2 regions of the Robertmurraya sp. FSL R5-0851 genome follow, and region 2 is predicted to be linked to the other one. Evidence: a T-box and tRNA genes for the amino acid it is inferred to sense, from the RefSeq annotation. Region 2 holds a T-box; the other holds one or more tRNA genes.
What was found. A T-box is a leader RNA that pairs with one kind of tRNA and senses whether it is charged. The one in region 2 lies ahead of tyrS (tyrosine--tRNA ligase), so its partner is inferred to be a tRNA-Tyr.

Region 1 (4,417 bases), 3.4 Mb from region 2:
ATGGCGAGGGAAATATAGTACCGAAGTTCCTGATTCCACACTGCCAAGAAAAGCCTCTAGCGAGGTAACAGGTGCCCGTACCGCAAACCGACACAGGTAGGCGAGGAGAGAATCCTAAGGTGAGCGAGAGAACTCTCGTTAAGGAACTCGGCAAAATGACCCCGTAACTTCGGGAGAAGGGGTGCTCTTCAGGGTGAATAGCCCAGAAGAGCCGCAGTGAATAGGCCCAGGCGACTGTTTAGCAAAAACACAGGTCTCTGCGAAGCCGCAAGGCGAAGTATAGGGGCTGACGCCTGCCCGGTGCTGGAAGGTTAAGAGGAGGGGTTAGCTCACGCGAAGCTCTGAATCGAAGCCCCAGTAAACGGCGGCCGTAACTATAACGGTCCTAAGGTAGCGAAATTCCTTGTCGGGTAAGTTCCGACCCGCACGAAAGGCGTAACGATCTGGGCACTGTCTCAACGAGAGACTCGGTGAAATTATAGTACCTGTGAAGATGCAGGTTACCCGCGACAGGACGGAAAGACCCCGTGGAGCTTTACTGTAGCCTGATATTGAATTTTGGTACAGCTTGTACAGGATAGGTAGGAGCCTGAGAAGCCGGAGCGCTAGCTTCGGTGGAGGCGTCGGTGGGATACTACTCTGGCTGTATTGAAATTCTAACCCTCACCCCTGATCGGGGTGGGAGACAGTGTCAGGTGGGCAGTTTGACTGGGGCGGTCGCCTCCTAAAAAGTAACGGAGGCGCCCAAAGGTTCCCTCAGAATGGTTGGAAATCATTCGTAGAGTGTAAAGGCACAAGGGAGCTTGACTGCGAGACCTACAAGTCGAGCAGGGACGAAAGTCGGGCTTAGTGATCCGGTGGTTCCGCATGGAAGGGCCATCGCTCAACGGATAAAAGCTACCCCGGGGATAACAGGCTTATCTCCCCCAAGAGTCCACATCGACGGGGAGGTTTGGCACCTCGATGTCGGCTCATCGCATCCTGGGGCTGTAGTCGGTCCCAAGGGTTGGGCTGTTCGCCCATTAAAGCGGTACGCGAGCTGGGTTCAGAACGTCGTGAGACAGTTCGGTCCCTATCCGTCGTGGGCGTAGGAAATTTGAGAGGAGCTGTCCTTAGTACGAGAGGACCGGGATGGACGCACCGCTGGTGTACCAGTTGTCTTGCCAAAGGCATCGCTGGGTAGCTATGTGCGGAAGGGATAAGTGCTGAAAGCATCTAAGCATGAAGCCCCCCTCAAGATGAGATTTCCCATAGCGCAAGCTAGTAAGATCCCTGAAAGATGATCAGGTTGATAGGTCAGAGGTGGAAGCGCGGCGACGTGTGGAGCTGACTGATACTAATCGATCGAGGACTTAACCAAGAAAAGCGGAAGCGCCTTGAACAGACGCGACAAGCATAAGACGAATCACGCAAGAAGGCCTGCCTTCTGGAGGGATTTGGCTTATGACCTCGAGCGGCTAGGCGCTGTAGCTGGACAACGATGAAACGTATTTCTTTCTTCTTCATTCATTATCTAGTTTTGAGAGAATGCTTAAAAATTTCTCTTGAAAAAACGCGAAAAACTATTATAATAAATAGTGTCGCATAAATAGTCTGGTGGCGATAGCGAAAAGGTCACACCCGTTCCCATACCGAACACGGAAGTTAAGCTTTTCAGCGCCGATGGTAGTTGAGGGTTTCCCTCTGTGAGAGTAGGACGTCGCCAGGCGTTAATATTTTATCGTTCCACAGTAGCTCAGTTGGTAGAGCATTCGGCTGTTAACCGAACGGTCGCAGGTTCGAGTCCTGCCTGTGGAGCCATTTTCATAAGACAACCTCTTATGAGCTCTTTGGAATGCTTCCATAGCTCAGCAGGTAGAGCACTTCCATGGTAAGGAAGAGGTCACCGGTTCGAATCCGGTTGGAAGCTCTCTGTTTTATAGATTACTAGTACGGCCCCTTGGTCAAGCGGTTAAGACACCGCCCTTTCACGGCGGTAACACGGGTTCGAATCCCGTAGGGGTCACCAAGTTTTTTAACGAAGTGAAAATAACCAAGTTTTTTTACGAAGTGAAAATAACCAAGTTTTTTCGCAAAGTGAAAATAACATTCTATTTCGGAGGATTAGCTCAGCTGGGAGAGCACCTGCCTTACAAGCAGGGGGTCGGCGGTTCGATCCCGTCATCCTCCATCAAGACTACTTTTCACTTCTGTGAAAAGTAGTCTTCCTAATAAGCCGGCGTAGCTCAATTGGTAGAGCAACTGACTTGTAATCAGTAGGTTGGGGGTTCAAGTCCTCTCACCGGCACCATGCTTCATTTAGAATAATGGAGGGGTAGCGAAGTGGCTAAACGCGGCGGACTGTAAATCCGCTCCCTTGGGTTCGGCGGTTCGAATCCGTCCCCCTCCACCATTTAAATTACATAGTAAGTCTAAAACTGGACAAACTAAAAGTGTCCTTTTTATTTTGACTTTTGGGCTATAGCCAAGCGGTAAGGCAACGGACTTTGACTCCGTCATGCGTTGGTTCGAATCCAGCTAGCCCAGTTGGAAAAAGCGGAAGCAACTTGAATAGGGGCGACTGGTATAAGGCGAAGGCTGTAGGAGGTGCTGACCTCTGGAGACTTTGCCTTATAACCCCGAGCCCCTAGTTGCTGTAGCTAGACACTAATATCTTGAGCCATTAGCTCAGTCGGTAGAGCATCTGACTTTTAATCAGAGGGTCGAAGGTTCGAGTCCTTCATGGCTCATTTAAACCTTAGGAGTATTTCCTAAGGTTTTTTTGTACGTAAAGTTATTTGAAAATTGGATATTTACTGCATATTTATGCGTGATTTTGTCGAGTTGAGTCACAGACATAGAAATGTATACAATAGGAGGGAGAACAGACAGGGGGTTAGAGGATGAAAAAACTATCTATTATTGGGATGCCAATGGATCTAGGTCAAATGAGACGTGGGGTAGATATGGGGCCGAGTGCCATTAGGTATGCTGGGGTTGTTGAAAGATTGCGAAACCTTTTTGATGAAGTTCAAGATTTAGGAGATATTCCGATCGGCAGACCTGAGGTTGTGATAGACGAGCAATCTAATCTAAGAAACTTACATCTTGTCGCAGAAAAAAATGAGGCACTATCAAAGGAAGTTGATCAAGCGATCTCTTCAGGATCCTTTCCGCTTGTCCTTGGAGGAGATCACAGTATTGCAATTGGAACATTAGCTGGAGTTTCAAAGCATTACAAGAGCTTGGGTGTTATTTGGTATGACGCACATGGGGATCTTAATACGGCGGAAACTTCACCTTCTGGAAATATCCACGGAATGCCATTGGCTGTAAGTCTGGGTATTGGACATAAGATGTTAACAAGTGTCGGAGGATTTGAACCTAAAATTAAACCTGAAAATATTGTTCTAATAGGTGCAAGAGCACTTGATGAGGGAGAAAAAGAGTTAATAAAAGAGATTGGTATAAAAGTATACACGATGCATGAAATCGATCGTTTAGGTATGACAAAGGTGATGGAAGAAACGATTGAGTATTTAAAAGAGAGAACGGATGGGGTACATCTCTCTTTAGACTTAGATGGGTTAGATCCACATGATGCTCCAGGAGTAGGAACACCTGTTACCGGTGGGATTAGCTACAGAGAAAGCCATCTTGCCATGGAAATGCTTGCAGAATCTAAACTTATTACATCCGCTGAATTTGTCGAAGTTAATCCGATATTAGATGATAAAAATAAAACAGCATCAGTAGCTGTTGCTCTGATGGGTTCGTTATTTGGCGAAAAATTATTATAACACAATAGCAGTAACTCTCATAAAGAGTTGCTGCTATTTTTTATTAATCTGTCGTATTTATTTAATAGATTGTCCAATTTTTTACTAAGTATGATTACTTTTTCATTGCTTAATGAAGAGTGAGATGCTTGGCTCACCATTTTTCTACGATGAGCTTCAATATCTTTAAGAAGAGATTGCTTATCCATATGATTCACTCCTATTCGTAATGATATAATAACCTCCCTAATTTCTACATTTATACCCAGAGCCAAAATTTTTAAACTATTTACAGTAAATATTTGTTAAAATATGTAGTGGAGAAAAATTTTTTGTAAGTAATGAAACCTTTTCCGGTATCGATACGTATTATCGAGTAGCCGCATTAGAGCGGAGGTATAGGAATGGAAGCACTGATTAAAAAAAGAATCAAGCAAGTGTTAAAAGGGGACCAAAGCGCATACGGGGAAATCGTTGAGATATATAAGGACAAAGTTTTTCAACTTTGTTTTCGAATTCTTGGTAATCGTCATGAAGCGGAGGATATGGCACAAGAGGCATTTATTAGAGGATATGTTAACATATCCAGCTTTAATATTGATTTAAAGTTTTCAACTTGGTTATATAGAATTGCAACAAACCTATGTATTGATCGGATT
Region 2 (4,417 bases):
TTAATTTGAAGTAATAAATCGTTCAAAATCAAACACTCACACTTAAGCTTTTCTGTCATCGAATCAAAGAGTACCTCTCCGTCATATCCTTTTCTTAAGACCAAATAGTGCTGTTTGTCTTTTTCCGTTAAACTCATTCGTTTGTTTAAGGCATTTAGTATCAGCAACTCCGCTGATTCGCTTCGGGATTTGTATATCATTGTCCACATCCTTTCGTTTTTTAAATTATATTCTTGTTTTTATTGCCTCCCACAGACATGATTGTCTATTTTATTACAAATTAAATAAAGACCGCTTAAATAGCGGTCCCCACTTCATTAGTATTTAATTAAAAAGTACTTCTTCTTCCCTCGTCGAATAACAGTAAATTCTCCGTCAATGCGGTCTTTGTCGTCTAATGTATATTCGAGTTCACTTACACGAATTCCATTTACAGAAATAGCGCCATTTGTTACATCTTCACGTGCTTGACGCTTTGACTGAACAATTCCCGCATTTACAAGTAACTCAACAATGTTTAGGCTGCTGCCTTGCTCATAAGTAAATGAAGGTACATCCTTGAAACCTTGTTTAATTTCGCTACCTGTTAAGCTTTGAATATCACCACTAAATAAAGCAGAGGAAATTCGAATGGCTTGTTGTAATGCATCTTCACCATGAATCAAACGAGTCATTTCTTCACCTAAAGCTTTTTGTGCCTTACGAAGATGTGGCTCTTCTTGAACAGCTTTTTCAAGCTCTTCAATTTCTTCTTTAGATAAGAACGTAAAGAACTTCAGGTATTTCACAACATCTGCATCACTCGTGTTAATCCAGAACTGGTAAAACTCGTAAGGTGATGTTTTTTCTGAATCTAACCAAACGGCTCCACCTTCCGTTTTCCCGAATTTCGTTCCGTCAGCTTTTGTCACTAGAGGAATCGTTAAACCAAAAGCTTTTGAGCCTTCTGGTGACATCTTTCTTATCAACTCAAGACCAGTTGTGATATTTCCCCATTGGTCACTTCCACCAATTTGCATTCTACACTCATGATTTTTATGCAGGTAGTAGAAATCCATTGCTTGTAGAATCGTGTACGTAAATTCAGTGAAAGATATTCCCGTTTCTAAACGGGAGGAAATCGTATCCTTCGCTAACATGTAATTGACTCCCACGTGCTTTCCGAAATCACGTAAAAACGTAACGATATCCATGGAGCCAGCCCAATCATAGTTATTCACCATAACTGCCCCATTTTCGCCCTCAAATTTAAAGAGTCGGTTCAACTGTCCCTTAATTCCCTCTACATTTACCTGAACTTGTTCAAGTGTTTGCAACTTTCTCTCTTCACTTTTTCCACTCGGATCACCAATTAGACCTGTCGCTCCACCAACTAATACGATTGGTCGATGTCCCGCTTGTTGAAAACGTCTTAATGTTAAAAACGGTAATAAATGACCAATATGCATGCTATCAGCAGTTGGATCGACACCACAATATAACGAAATCTTTTCTTTATCTAAAACCTCTTTAATACCCTCTTCGTCTGTTTGCTGGTAAACAATCCCTCGCCACTGTAAGTCCTGTAATAAATCCATACAAAGATCCTCCTTATTTGTGAGAAAAATAAAAAAGCCCCTCCGAATCAAAGATTCGAAGGGACGATTAATTTTATCGCGGTACCACCCAACTTGAGGAACAGAAAGCTCCTCCACTTAAAAAGATAACGGAATAACCGTTTACTGCTATAACTGACTTTAATTACAGGTTCACAGTAAATGCTCAGGGAGGTAATTCGATATTCTACTTGTACTGACTCGCATCAACCGTCAGCTTTCTTTAACAGAGATAGAACAGCTACTCATTCCCGTCAAGGCAAAATATTTAGGTGTTAATAGCATTTTTAACATAAAGAGACCTTTATTGTCAATCCAATTTTAGGTAATTTATCATAAAACGACAGGATTCCCCTTTCTGATAGCCTTTTTGTGGTATAATATAACTTGATTTTAGGGGGAATGTTGCCAATGAATGAAGAACGTAATTGGAAAGAAAAACTGAGGACATTGCTTCAACTTTTTACAAATAAAAAAACAGTAAAAGGTGCGAGCATTACCTATCAAGTAGTTTGGAACCTGACCTTAATATTACTTATTATTATTCTACTTGGTGGGGCGTTTGCAGGTGGTGTTGGAGCAGGCTACTTCGCATCATTGACAAAAAACGAACCTATCCGATCTTACGAAAGTATGAAGAAAGATATATACAACTATGAAGAAACATCAAATCTTTATTTTGCAAATGATGTATACCTCGGGAAGCTTCGAACGGATTTAGAGAGAGAAGAAGTAAAATTAGAGGAAGTGTCCGACTATTTGATAAAAGCAGTCGTTGCAACAGAGGACGAATACTTTTATGAACATGACGGAGTAGTTCCCAAGGCAATTCTACGCGCACTTTTCCAAGAGGTAACAAACTCCTCTGTCCAGTCTGGAGGAAGCACGTTAACGCAGCAGCTTATTAAAAATCAAATCCTTACAAATGAAATTTCTTTTGAGCGTAAAGCGAAAGAAATTCTTCTTGCTCTACGTCTGGAAAAGTTTTTTGACAAAAAAGAAATTTTGGAAGCGTATTTAAATGTATCGACCTTTGGTAGAAATTCCTCTGGGAGAAATATTGCAGGGGTTGAGTCAGCTGCAAAGGGACTATTCGGTATTAGCGCAAAGGAATTATCACTCCCGCAGGCAGCCTTCATCGCTGGTTTGCCGCAAAGTCCTTTCGGCTACACTCCTTTTACCAATAAAGGAGAACTAAAAAAGAACCTTGAGCCAGGGTTAACAAGAATGAAAACCGTGTTGCAAAGGATGTACCAAAATAAATCGATTACAAAAGACCAATATGACGAAGCATTAACCTATGACGTGACAAAGGATCTTATCCCAGCTGGGACAAGCTCTATTGAGCAATATCCGTGGGTTACCTTTGAAATTGAAAAAAGAGCCATAGACATACTTGCAAAAATCCTTGCCGAAAAAGATGGTTATACAGAAGAAGACTTACAAAATGACAATGCTTTGCTTGAAGAATATCAAACATTGGCAGACAGAGACATTCGTCGTAACGGGTATGAAATTCACTCCACAATCGATAAGAACCTTTATGACGCCATGGATAAGGTGAAGAATGAGTATCAAAACTATGGTCCGGACAAGGCTGAAACAGTAATAGACCCCGAAACAGGGGAAGAAGTGACCATTATGGAACCTGTCCAAGTAGGTGCGATTCTTATTGAAAACAAAACGGGTAAGATTTTGAGTTTCGTAGGGGGTAGAGAGTATTCTGAAGACTCGCAGCTCAATCATGCTACAAATGCGATCCGTCAAAATGGGTCAACCATGAAGCCTTTGCTTGTTTATGCTCCTGCTTTTGAGCTTGGGAAGGCATCACCAGGTACGATTTTACCTGACGTACCACTACATTTAGCACCAGGCATTAACCGTCCTTGGCCAAGTAACTACACCAAAACTTATAGCGGACTGGTTACAGCTAGATATGCTCTAGCTAAATCATTTAACGTTCCTGCTGTTAAACTTTACAAAGATATTATTGGTCAGAGACCAGCAGAATACTTAAAAAAGATGGGATTCTCTTCATTAACTCCTGGGGATTATGAACAATTATCAACAGCTATTGGATCATTAGATAATGGAGTTACTGTTGAAGAAAACACCAATGCATTCGGTACCTTTGCTAACAGTGGGCAATTTATTGATGCATATATGATTGAAAAAATCGTTGATAAAGACGGAAATATTCTTTACCAACATGAAGTAAAACCGGTAGAAGTATTCAGTCCACAAACTGCTTACCTCACAATAGATATGATGCGTGATGTAATCAATTCAGGAACAGCTACTTCCGTTAAAAGTAGACTGAAATTTTCTTCTGATTGGGCTGGAAAAACTGGAACTGGAACAGATTTCCACGATGCTTGGTTCGTAGCTGTAAATCCAAATGTTTCGTTTGGTATTTGGAATGGGTATGATACACCAAAATCTCTAAAATCATCTGGTCTCAATTATAGCTTACGAAATACCTATTTATGGGCTGATCTCATGAATGCAGCTTATGATGTAAATCCAGCTTTAGTTGACCCTGCCGAAAGCTTTAACATGCCTGGTGGAATTGTGAGACGTTCATTCTGTGGTATTTCTGGTTTGCTCCCTTCAGATGCATGTTCAAAGGCTGGCTTAGTTCAAACCGACTTATTTAATGCGAAATACGTACCGACGACGGTTGATGACAGCTTAGTCCAAGGAAAATACGTTACCATCGGTGATAAAAAGTATTTAGCACTAGATTCAACTCCAGCTGAATTTGCTCAAACTGGAATGATATTAAACCCTGATTATATTGAAAAACTGTTTGGAATTAAGAC

Region 1: it has a tRNA-Tyr gene. The T-box ahead of tyrS (tyrosine--tRNA ligase) is inferred to sense a tRNA for this amino acid. The anticodon was not compared.

Annotation. Positions count from the first base shown of each region.
Region 1 covers NZ_JBBOOE010000001.1:168,108-172,524, forward strand. Annotated here, with positions in the region: rRNA gene MKX65_RS00935 (23S ribosomal RNA) at 1-1,360, shown strand, start outside; rRNA gene rrf (5S ribosomal RNA) at 1,593-1,708, shown strand; tRNA gene MKX65_RS00945 (tRNA-Asn) at 1,725-1,800, shown strand; tRNA gene MKX65_RS00950 (tRNA-Thr) at 1,837-1,909, shown strand; tRNA gene MKX65_RS00955 (tRNA-Glu) at 1,934-2,008, shown strand; tRNA gene MKX65_RS00960 (tRNA-Val) at 2,098-2,170, shown strand; tRNA gene MKX65_RS00965 (tRNA-Thr) at 2,215-2,290, shown strand; tRNA gene MKX65_RS00970 (tRNA-Tyr) at 2,309-2,392, shown strand; tRNA gene MKX65_RS00975 (tRNA-Gln) at 2,455-2,526, shown strand; tRNA gene MKX65_RS00980 (tRNA-Lys) at 2,657-2,729, shown strand; gene rocF (arginase) at 2,883-3,779, shown strand; gene MKX65_RS00990 (aspartyl-phosphate phosphatase Spo0E family protein) at 3,797-3,967, opposite strand; gene sigW (RNA polymerase sigma factor SigW) at 4,163-4,417, shown strand, end outside.
Region 2 covers NZ_JBBOOE010000001.1:3,535,216-3,539,632, forward strand. Annotated here, with positions in the region: gene MKX65_RS18190 (nuclease-related domain-containing protein) at 1-200, opposite strand, end outside; gene tyrS (tyrosine--tRNA ligase) at 318-1,577, opposite strand; T-box leader at 1,634-1,862, opposite strand; gene MKX65_RS18200 (transglycosylase domain-containing protein) at 2,007-4,417, shown strand, end outside.